DNA from 2 places in the Nocardioides imazamoxiresistens genome. Region 1 is predicted to be linked to the other one. Evidence: predicted binding sites of a transcription regulator. Region 1 holds the regulator's gene; the other holds the start of a gene.
The links. Region 1 encodes LexA, which represses DNA repair genes until DNA is damaged. Its sites were predicted from a motif close to TCGAACANNTGTTCGA; they were not measured.
Positions count from the first base shown of each region.

Region 1 (5,812 bases):
GGGACGAGGCACGCCGGAGGCGGGCCGAGCCCGCGCGGCCGGATCGCCCTGCACGCCCTCGCCATCACCGTCACCGTCGTGGCGTGGGGCTACCTCGCCTGGCTGGCCGTGGACTTCGGCGCGACCGCCCGTCGCGGCGAGGGCATCGCCTGGCTGTTCCTGGCGCTGGCCACCCTCGGCGCGATCGCCTGCCTCTTCATCGGGCTCCTCCTCGGCGCCGCCGTGCTGCGCCTGCTGAACGTCACGCGCGACGGCCCGGCCGACGACGCCCCGCCCCGGCCCGCCGGCGGCAAGCGCCGCGCCGGCTGAGCGCGCCTCTCCACAGATCGCGCCAGGGGCCTGGAACCTCGGTCGCGGCTCGCCTAGATTCCCGTGGGTACGCCGTCGCGATCGGGCGCGCCGGCTGCACTCGGGAGGATCCATGCACCCACGACGGACCCGCGGCGTCCGGCGCGCGAGCGCCGCCGGCGTCGCCATCGTGCTGACGGCCGGCCTGGTCGGCTGCAGCGACGACGACGACGCGGCCGCCGATCCGCCACCGGAGTCGACCTCGACCGCTACCGACGAGGCGGGCGGGGACGGGACCGAGGCGGCCGAGCCGGTGCCGGAGCTGCCGCCCGAGGCGCAGGGCGACGACGACGCAGCCGCCGTCGCGTTCGTGGAGCACTGGGTCGAGCTGGTGAACTACGCGATCGCAACGGGGGACGGCGGGCCGGCCCGCCGTTTCTATGCACCATCGTGTGAGGTATGCGAGGCGGCGATCGGTGAGATCGAGGAGACGGCTGGCGACGATTCATCCGGATCCGGGACCTGGTCGCTGAGCGATGCCTCCCCTAGAGACGCGGCGCCCGAGGATCCGCAGGCGGTAGCGACAGTAGTCACCTCGGACGTCTCAATAAGCGGCTCTACGCCTGACCCGTACGGCTGGACCGAGCTGGGACTCGACTTCACACCAGAAGCGGGGTGGCAGATCGCATGGATGCTCAGTTACGCCTACTGACCCTCGCGCTCTCCGCTGCGGCAGCACTACAGGGGTTAGACCCCGGTGATTCGACGGTTGATCCTGGCGCATCTGGCTTCAACGCATCCATCGAGCGAACCGAGCGCATTGCGAACGGACGCGGCATCGGCAGCGAGAGTGGGCGGGCGCCGACCCCGGAGGAGCTCGCCGCCGCGGCGTACGCGCGACTCGACGGCGCGACGTGCACGGTGCCCGCAATCATCCCGATCTGCCAGGTCGACGTTCCGTGCGCGGACGCCGAGACCGCGACCAACAACGCGGCCTCGATCCTCGTCGGCACGAACATGCCCGAGTCGCAGTGCACGGCGCCCGCCACGGCCGCGATCACCGACGCGATCGTCCTGACGGCCTTCCAGGACGTCCCGCTCCCCGAAGCGACGCTGACCATCCAACCGCCCGACGCACGCACGCTGGTCAACCTGGACACGAACTTCTACACGGTCGCCGAGCCGTTCACCACGAGCGTCACGCTGCTCGGCAGCCAGGTCGACCTCGACATCTCCCCCGCGAGCTACACCTGGTCGTTCGGCGACGGCACCGTGCGCTCGACGACGACGCCGGGCGCGGCGTACCCGGACCTGCTCGTCACGCACGCCTACGAGTCCACCGGCACGGTCGCGACCTCCGTGACCGTCACGTGGGGCGCGCGCTACCGCGTCGACGGTGGCCCGTGGGCGGACGTCGCCGGCACCGTCGACATGACGAGCCCCTCCGTCGACCTCGAGGTCATCGAGGCCACGCCCGTCCTCACCGACTGAACGCAGGAGGGGCGGGACCGCCGTCGCGGTCCCGCCCCTGTTCTTCCCCGGTTGACCGACAGGTCGGGGTCGAGGCGACCTGTCGGGGTTCGTGGAGGGCTCAGCCCTCGGCCGGCACGACGAGCAGCTGGCCCGCCTGCAGCTCGGCCGTGTCCATCGCGTTCAGCGCGCGGATGTCGTCGATGACCTCCTGCACCCCGGCGTCACCGGAGCGCTCGGAGGCGATGTCCCACAGGGTGTCGCCCGAACCGACGCGGATGGTCTCGGTCGTGCTCGGCACGGCCTCGTCCGTCGCGGCGGAGGTCGTCGTCAGCAGCACGCCCAGGAGCAGCATCAGGCCGAGGCCGAGCGCGACCACGACCATCCGGCCGCGGCGCGTCAGGCGCACGGAGCCGTGGTGCGGGCGCGGCGTCGCAGCGGTGCGGCCGAGGGCGGGAGCGGCGAGGGACGTGCTCATGGTGACCTCCAGGGGAAGAGTTCGGTCGTGACGAGCTGTTGTCTACCGACGGCCACCGACAGTTCGGCTCCGGCGACTGCGCCGGCCCCGCTGTCGATCACACGTTCGATCGAACACATGAGCGAGATTAGAGCAGGTGTTCGAACGAAATCAAGGTCCTGTTCGAACAATTCTTCGAGCGGCCCGACCGTCGGCCCCGCGACACCCTCGACACGCCGCATCGAACAGGTGTTTGAAGGTCGACCTCGGATGCCGCTAGCGTCCCCTCCACACGTCCGGCACCGTCACGACGCGCTGCAGCGCGGGAGGAAGGCACACCATGGCCAGCACACGAAAGCCCAGCCGCGGCTCGAAGGACGTCGCCGACGTCGCGTCCGTGCCCGAGCCGGGCGTCGGCCAGGCGCGACTGACCCCGCGCCAGGCGAAGGTGCTCGCCGTGATCACCGACGCGCTGGAGAAGCACGGCTATCCCCCGAGCATGCGCGAGATCGGCGAGGAGGTCGGGCTGACCAGCTCCTCGTCCGTCGCCTACCAGCTCAAGACGCTGGAGGAGAAGGGCTACCTGCGCCGCGACCCCAACCGCCCGCGCGCGATCCAGGTCGTCACGGCGGCCGGGTCCGAGCCGGACGCCGCCGTCGTGGCGCCCGACGAGAGCGACGTGGACGAGACGGGGATCGGCGACGCCCGCCCGGCGGCGACGTACGTGCCGGTGGTCGGTCGCATCGCGGCCGGTGGCCCGATCCTGGCCGAGGAGCGGGTCGAGGACGTGTTCCCCCTCCCCCACGCGCTGGTCGGCGACGGCACGCTCTACCTCCTCGAGGTCTCGGGCGACTCCATGGTCGAGGCGGCCATCTGCGACGGCGACTACGTCGTGGTCCGCCAGCAGCCGAACGCCGAGAACGGCGAGATCGTGGCGGCCATGATCGACGGCGAGGCGACGGTCAAGACGTTCCAGCGCCGCGACGGCCGCGTCTGGCTGCTGCCGCACAACCCGGCGTACGAGCCCATCGACGGCACCCACGCCACCATCCTCGGCAAGGTCACCGCGGTCCTGCGCCGCCTCTGAGACCGACCGCCGTCGTGCCCCGCAGCCGGGGAGGCCCCCGTGGCCTCCCCGGCTGCGTCGCGTCCCCCCGTGCGCCGTAGCATCGGCGCAGCCGTTCTCGAGGAGTCCCGGATGACCGACGTGCCGCGTTTCCCGGTGCTGGAGGCTGCCGACGGCTACGAGATCGCCGAGGTCGACCGCCAGGTCTGGCAGCTGTGCGAGGAGATCCGCCGCGGCCGGCGCACCGGCCTGCACCCCGGCCCCTTCGACACCCGCCCGTTCCGCCTCGTGCACCGAAGCCAGGTGTACGCCCCGGGAGCGGTCGACGACTGGTTCGACGGCTGCTCCGCCGAGCTCGAGGCCCGGCGCCAGCACCCCTCGGCGCACCGTCCCCCGCCCTACGAGGGCGACCTGGACGACCCGCCGGAGCTGCGCGGCGCGGACCGCCCGGGCGCCGAGCCCGAGAAGTTCGAGAGCTCGATCCCCCTGTGGGCCCGGGTGGTCGCGCTGCTCGTCATCGTGGGCCTGGTCTGCGCCTACGTGCTCTCCTACTTCTGAGCCGTCGCTCCCCGACCCCCGCCCCGACGCGGTCCCGCGTCGGTGAACGAGGGGCGACGTCCGGGCGACGATCCGCCGCATCGTGCGTCGGCCCCGAGACCCCGGCCCGTCTCGCTCGTTGCAGCGGACGTGATCCCGCCCACCGCCGAGGAGCGCCCCACGCTCCCGCCGCTGCCGCGCCGCAGCGTCCTCGCCGCCGCCGGCATCGCCACCGGCGCCGCCCTCGTGGCCACCGACCCCGTGTCCCCGGACCCCGCCGACGCCGCCGCCACTACCGGCGCCGGGGCGTACTTCCAGCACGGCGTCGCCTCGGGCGACCCGCTGCCCACCAGCGTCGTGATCTGGACGCGCGTCACCCCGAGCCCCGACGCGACCCCGGGCTCCGGGCGCGGCCCGGCCGTCCGCGTGGGCTACCAGGTCGCCACCGACGCGCGGTTCACCTCGATCGTCGCCCGCGGGCACGTCGACACGAGCGCGTCGGCGGACCACACGGTCAAGATCGACGTGACCGGCCTGGCGCCGGCCCGGTGGTACTGGTTCCGCTTCCGGCACGACTACCGCTGGAGCCCGGTCGGGCGTACGCGCACCGCTCCCGCCCGCACGGCGACCCCCGAGCGGATCCGCTTCGGGGTCGTGTCGTGCGCCAACCTGCAGGCCGGGTGGTTCCACGCGTACCGGCACCTCGCCGCCCGCGACGACCTCGACGCGATCCTGCACCTCGGTGACTACCTGTACGAGTACGCGCCCGGCGAGTACGGGCTCGGGCAGGACAACGTCGACGTGCGCGCCCACGTGCCGGCGCGGGAGATCGTCACGCTGGCCGACTACCGCCAGCGCCACGCGCAGTACAAGCAGGACCCCGACCTGCAGGCCCTGCACGCCCGCTACCCGTTCATCGTGACCTGGGACGACCACGAGCACACCAACGACGCGCACCGCCACGGCGCCGAGAACCACCAGCCGTCCACCGAGGGGTCCTGGCCGGTACGCCGGTCGCGCGCGCACCGCGCGTACGACGAGTGGATGCCGGTCCGGCTCAACGGCACCGCCGCGCTCGGTGACGGGGCGCGGCTCTACCGCACGCTGCAGTTCGGCCGGCTCGCGCAGATCTCGATGCTCGACCTGCGCACCTACCGCTCCGAGCAGGTCGCCTACCCCGTCGTCGCCCCGGGGGTGAACGACCCCGACCGGACGATCACGGGCTCGACCCAGATGGCGTGGCTCAAGGACGCGCTGTCGTCGTCGGCGGCGCAGTGGAAGCTGGTCGGCAACCCCGTGATGATCTCGCCCGTCACGTTCGCCCAGCTGCCCACCGACCTCGTGGACCCGGTCAACGACGTGACGGGCCTGCTCCCGCGCGACGGCGCTCCCTACAACGTGGACCAGTGGGACGGCTACACCGACGACCGCCGCGAGCTGTTCGCCCACCTGCGCGACCAGGGCATCCGCGACACCGTCTTCGTCACCGGGGACATCCACTCGGGCTGGGCCTGCGAGCTGCCGCACGACGCGGGGACCTACCCCCTCAGCCCGTCGGCGGGCGTCGAGCTCGTCGCCTCGTCGGTGACGTCCAACAACCTCAAGGACATCCTCGGCGCCCCGCCGCGCACGGCGAGCCTGGCCGTGGAGGCGGTGCTGCGGCTCGCCAACCGCCACATCCGCTACATCGACTTCGACAGCCACGGCTACTCGGTCCTCGACGTCACCCCCGCGCGGGTGCAGATGGACTGGTACGTCACCGGCCCCCGCGACCAGCGCGGCGCCGGCACGACGCACACCGCGTCGTTCCAGACCCTCGCCGGGACCAACAAGCTGAGCCGGGCCGCCGGGCCCGTGGGAGGACGCTGACATGCACGAGTGCCACCAGCCACGGACCGACCGCCCCTCGCCCTTCCTCGACGGCGATCCCGAGCGCGAGCGGCACCGACCCGCCGCCGAGCGCCGCACCTTCCTCAAGGTGGCCGGCGCCGCCG
Region 1 is NZ_JAVYII010000004.1:438,809-444,620, reverse strand. It holds gene RDV89_RS11425 (hypothetical protein) at 1-309, shown strand, start outside; gene RDV89_RS11420 (DUF6318 family protein) at 422-1,000, shown strand; gene RDV89_RS11415 (PKD domain-containing protein) at 1,210-1,779, shown strand; gene RDV89_RS11410 (LysM peptidoglycan-binding domain-containing protein) at 1,880-2,236, opposite strand; gene lexA (transcriptional repressor LexA) at 2,556-3,302, shown strand; gene RDV89_RS11400 (hypothetical protein) at 3,414-3,839, shown strand; gene RDV89_RS11395 (alkaline phosphatase D family protein) at 3,969-5,687, shown strand; gene RDV89_RS11390 (alkaline phosphatase family protein) at 5,689-5,812, shown strand, end outside.

Region 2 (5,812 bases), on a different contig from region 1:
GACGCCAGCGGCCACCTGCAGATCTCGCGCGAGGAGGTGGTGGCGGAGACCCCCGACCTGGTGCTCGGCGAGACGGAGAACCTGAGCCGCGAGACGCTGTCGTCCTCCGACATCCCGGTGATCGAGGAGCCGGCCTTCTGCGGGTCGCTCGAGGGCGACGCGAGCTTCGAGGACCTCTACGACCAGGTCCGCCTCTACGGGGAGGTGTTCGATCGCACCGACGAGGCCGACGCCTACGTCGCCGAGCTGGAGGAGCGGGTCGCGGCGCTGGAGGCGACGGTGCCCGCCGACGAGGCGCGCACCGCGGCGGTCCTCTACCCGACCATCGGTGGCGGCGTGACGTACGCGTACGGCCGCGGGTCGATGTCCGCGCCGCTGCTCGAGGCCGCGGGCCTCGAGAACGTGTTCGGCGACGTCGCCGACCGGGTCTTCGAGGTCAACGCGGAGGAGATCGTGGAGCGCGACCCGGACGTGATCCTGGTGCTGCACAGCGACGGGGAGGCCGCCGGCGTCGTCGACGCGGTCGCCGAGCTGCCGGGCGCCGGTGCCCTGCGCGCTGTCGAGTCGGGCGCGATGCTGCCGTTGCTGCTGAACTTCGCCGAGCCGCCGACGCCGCTGGCGGTCGACGGGCTGGAGCAGCTGATCGCGTTCCTCGCCGAGACGCCCGTCGACGGTGCGGGCCGATGATCGAGGGACGCGGCCTGGGCCACCGCTACGGCGACGTCGTCGTGGTCGACGGCGTCGACATCCGGGTGCCGCCGGGCGGCACCGTCGGTCTCGTCGGGCCCAACGGCAGCGGCAAGACAACGCTGCTGCGCACGCTCTACGGCTCCCTGCGCCCCGTGACCGGCAGCGTCGAGATCGACGGCGTCGACGTCGACCGGGTCGGCCGCAAGGAGCTGGCGCGCCAGGTGGCCGTGGTCGTGCAGGAGCACAGCGGCGACCTGCCGATGCGGGTCGCCGACCTCGTCCTGCTCGGCCGGCTGCCCCACCAGGGCGTCTCGTCGCGTCCGAGCGCCGCCGACCTCGCCGTCGCGACGGCCGCGCTCGAGCGGGTCGGCGCGCTGCACCTGGCCCCGCGGGAGTACGCCGGCCTGTCCGGCGGCGAGAAGCAGCGCGTGCTGATCGCCCGCGCGCTCACGCAGGAGGCGGAGCACCTCCTGCTCGACGAGCCGACCAACCACCTCGACATCCGCTACCAGCACGAGGTGCTCGACCTGGTCGCGCACCTGCCTGCCAGCGTGGTCGTGGTGCTGCACGACCTCAACCTCGCCGCCCGCTACTGCGACCACCTCGTGCTGCTGCAGCGCGGCCGCGTGGTCGCGCAGGGCACGCCCGACGAGGTCCTCGTGCCCGAGGTCCTCGAGCCCGTCTACGAGGTCGGCGTGCGCCGTGTCGACCTCGACGGCGAGATCCACCTGCTCTTCCGCCGCTCCCCCGCCGCCCACGACGTCAGGAAGTCCGCATGACCATCACCGAGACCACCCTCACCGACGTCGCGACCGACGGGATCCAGGCCCGCCTCGACGAGTACTGGAGCGGCCGCGCGGAGGCGTACCACCACCGCCAGGTCGCGGGCGACCGCGCGCCGCACGACCACGCGCTGTGGCTCGAGGTGTGGGGCCGCGCGCTGCCGCCGGCGCCCGTGCGGGTGCTGGACGTGGGCACGGGGTCGGGGTACGTCGCCAGCATCCTGGCCGAGCTGGGCCACGAGGTCACCGGTCTCGACAGCTCGCCCGGCATGGTCGCCGAGGCGCTCGCCGACGCCGCGCGCCGACGGGCCTCCGGTCGCCCCGCCGCGTCCTTCGTGCGCGGCGACGCGGTGGACCCGCAGGGCGTGGGGACGGACCTCGACGTCGTGACGAGCCGCTACCTGCTGTGGACGCTGCGCGACCCCGCGACCGCCCTGAGGGCGTGGATGCGCCTGCTGCGCCCCGGTGGCACGGTCGTGTGCGTCGACGCGAACTGGTACCCGGGCGGCTTCGACCGCCAGGTCCAGGTCGAGTCGACCGCCGGGCCCGACGCCTTCGTCGAGGCCTACGACGCCGACGCCGAGGCCCACCTGCCGCTGGCGACGGCGGCCGACGCCGAGGCGTACCGCGACCTCTTCACCGGCGCCGGCCTCACCGACGTCACCGTCACCCGCCTCGACGCGGTCGCCGAGCTCGACCGCCGCTTCGGCATGTCGCCGGGGCACGAGTCGCGGCCGCAGTACCTGGTCACCGGGCGTACGCCCCGGGCGTGAGGCGTCGGCCCGCGCGGTCGTGAATCGCGTCGAGCCTCGTGCTCTCCCCCCACCCGGGGCAGGGGGTGTGGCGGAGGCTCCGTGCCGCGCTCGCCGGTCTCTGGAGTCGCGGTACCTCCGGTAGTCGTCGACTATCGGAGATACCGCGACCCGGGGGGCTGGGGTGGTGTGGTGGATCGCTGAGCACACGTCTGACCACGATCCGCCACGCAGTCGTGCGGTCGAAGGCTCCGTGCCGCGACCCCGAAGGCGGGGGCTGGGGTGGTACGCGCGGGGCTGGGCGTGCCGGTAGGCCCGGCGACGTGGTGTCGGCGGGCCTGCCGGGTGATGTCGGGTGGTGCCGGGTGATGTCGGGTGGTGCCGTGCGCGTCTGGGTTGCTATGCGAGCGGGATGGTGCCGGTTGGCGTGACGAGGTAGCGGCGGCCTCGTGGGCTGGTCCAGACGAAGCCGTCGGGTGGTTCGTCGGGGCGGGTGGGGCGGTAGCGCCAGCGAGCTTCGTGATCGTGTCCGAGGCCGTTGGGTGGGTCGCGTGGGTCGGTGCCGAGCGGTGAGGGGTGCGTCTTGGCGCGGTGGTGCAGCCGGCACAGCGGGACGAGGTTGTCGCTGGCTGTTGGGCCGTCGGCGTCCCATTCGACGCGGTGGTCGAGGTCGGAGGCCCGTGCTGGGCGGTTGCAGTACGGGAACCGACACGTCGGGTAGCGCAGCTGGACCTGCTCGACGAGCCGCTCGGGGATCCGGTAGCTCGGGGTCGCGATCCGCTCGTTGAGGTCGATCACCGGCTTAACGGTGATGGTCGTGTCGGTGGTGCGGCACCAGTCGCGGACCTGCTCCGCGGTCACGGTCCGCAGCGCGATGCCGGGTGCGGTGACGGTGGCCAGGTCGATGCCGGTGCCGCCGGTGAGGGGGTCGATCCCGATCGACGACAGTGCCGCCTGAGAGAGGTGGACGTGCAGCACCACCTGACGCGCCGCCACCGATGAGGCCTCCGCACGGTCGTCTGTGCCGGTGAGGTCGAGTGCGGTCTGCTTGCGGGCCAGCTCACCGACCGCGATGGAGCGGCGCACGTCGAGCGACTCGCCCGACCCGAGTGCGGCCAGCTCCGCGGCACCACGGGCGACGGCCTTCTCGAGGTCACGGGCGTCGGCCAGGTCCAGCTCACCGGACACGGGCACGGTTCCGCCGACCTGACCGTGCACCCCGAGCGCCTCACGGGCACGGAAGTCGATCGTGAAGAACCGGCCCGCGTCCGCGTCCGCACGGTCGGCTTCGGTGGTCTCGGGGTCGAACCGTGCCGACGCCTCGGCAACGAGCCGGTCGATCCCCGCCCCCGAGATGGAGTGCGCGACGTGGGCGAGGTTGCGGTCCACGAACCCCGCACCCTCCAAGGTGAGGGTCCGCGTGGCGCGAGCGATCCGCCGGGCCCGCCACACCTGCACCCCACCCGCGGCGACCCGGGCCGCGATCAGCGGGAGGCGGTGTCGGACCTCGACCGCATCACCCACCAGCGCGCGACCGGCGTCCTGCGACAGACCCATCGCGGTCACCAGTTCCAGGACAGCGAACTCCGACACCAGCGGCGCGCCGGGTCCGCCGTACGCCAGCCACCGATCCCCACCCGGCACCGCCGCGAGGGCCTGCTCGTCGTCGACCCACATGCCCAAAGGGCCGATCGGGTCACCCACCACCGGGTTGCTGGACGAGCTGCCGCACTCCACGTCGAGGTGGGCATCGGCGTAGTCGGCAGCCGCGAAGAACGCGGCCGCCTCGGCCGCGCGTTGGGCCCGCATCGCCTCGGACGCAACAGTCAGCAGCGCAGCCCGTGACGGGCTGCTGGTGTGCTGCTGGGTCCCCCGATCTATACCCCTGATTCTATCCGAACGTGCGTTCGAGGACCAGGGTCGCGGACCGATCTGTGGAGAACGTTTCCGCAGGTCAAACCACCTGCGCACCCTCCCGCGCGTACCCATCCGCACCCCAGCCACACCCCGCGACACAACCCGCAACTCGACGCCCGAACCGCGGCACAACCCGCAACTCGACGCCCGGCCTCAGAAGCCCGGCCTCAGAGGTCGGGCTCGCAGAAGCGCAGCTCGTTGCCGAAGGGGTCGAGGACGCTCATGGTGGGGCCGCCGGGGGCGTCGCGGTCGATGCCCGGTCGCAGGGGCGCGGCGGGGTCGGCGAGCAGCGCGGCGCGGTAGGCGGCCAGCTCGCGCACCGGGATCCACACGACGCTGCCCGGCGTCCCGTCGCCGTGGTGCTCGCTGAGCCCCAGCGCGACCTGGTCGCGGCTGATCCCGGTGAACGCCGGCGCGGCGGCGTCGTAGCGGTGCACGAAGTCCACGTCGAAGCCGAGCCAGTCGACGTAGAAGCGGTGGGCGAGCCCGCTGTCGTAGACGCGCAGGATCGGCATCGGCGCCCCCAGACCGGGGCCGGCGTAGCGGGCCGCCAGCGCGTTCCAGTCCGGCAGCCCGGCGGCGCGGGCGAGGACGTCGAGCGCCTGGCCGTGGGCGAGGCGTACGTGCGGGGCGAGGGCGCCGCGCAGGGAGCGGGCGAGGTCCTTGACCTCGCGCACGGTCAGCGGCAGGGACGAGGGGAGGCTGGGACGGCTCACGACTGCTCCGGTTCTCGGCTGGGGACCGCTGGTGCTCGCGTTGCCGGCGACAGCCGAGGTCGGACGTCGGTCGTGGGCGGGTCGTGCGCGACGCGTTCACCATGGCCGACGCCGCGAGCGGCAGGTGCGTCCACCGCCGCCGACCCTACGGGCTCAGGCGTACGTCGGCCAGCGCTCCCCCGCCGCCACCCGCACCGGCAGCCGGTTCTGCGGCGGCGGCAGCGGGCACAGGTAGTGGTCGGTGAAGACGCAGGGCGGCAGGTACGCCCGGTTGAGGTCCACCGTCACCGTGCCGTCGGCGGCGGGCTCGGGCAGGGAGAGGAACCGGAAGCCGACGCTGCCGGCGCCCTCGGGCCCGTCGCCGTTGCTGGCGTCGCCGAACGTGACCTGCAGCCCGCCCGGACGACCGAACGCGACGAGGCTCGCGGCGCTGCCGGCGACCTCGACCTCCACCGTGCCGACGACCGGGTCGTCGGTGGTGCGCCCGTCGGCGTGCTCGATCGGCAGGGTGGCGTCGGCGGCGGCCGGCACGAACCGGCCGGTGAGCACCCACGCCGGGTCGGGGTCGTGGCGCACGACACCCGTCAGGGAGGTACGCGTCGGCGCGGCCGGGTCGAGCACCCGCACGGCCAGCGCGCCCCCGGGCGCGAGAGCGGTGAGCACCCGCTCACCGAGCGCGAGGCGGGCGCCGGGCGCGATGCGCACCGGGACGTCGGCGGTCTCGCCGCGCACCTGCCCGTCCTCGGCCCACCACCGGCCCGGGAGACCGGGCACCTCGGTCGGCTCCGCACCCAGCCAGTGCGTGCCGGTGGCCGACGCGACACCGTGCGGCGCCGTGATCGTCTCGTCGCGCTCCGCGGCCCAGCCGTGCCACGCGACCTCCCACGAGGCCTCGTGGGAGACGTCCTCCGCAGTGGTCGCCGGGGAGGGCGCGGTGGGGGTGTGGGTGGTCATC
Region 2 is NZ_JAVYII010000009.1:102,508-108,319, forward strand. It holds gene RDV89_RS17995 (ABC transporter substrate-binding protein) at 1-687, shown strand, start outside; gene RDV89_RS18000 (ABC transporter ATP-binding protein) at 684-1,469, shown strand; gene RDV89_RS18005 (class I SAM-dependent methyltransferase) at 1,466-2,245, shown strand; gene RDV89_RS18010 (HNH endonuclease signature motif containing protein) at 2,624-4,033, opposite strand; gene RDV89_RS18015 (glyoxalase superfamily protein) at 4,309-4,857, opposite strand; gene RDV89_RS18020 (DUF1684 domain-containing protein) at 5,011-5,811, opposite strand.
Region 2: RDV89_RS18010 (HNH endonuclease signature motif containing protein) is a predicted target of LexA. The motif match lies at 4,120-4,135, and genes of this name have one in related genera.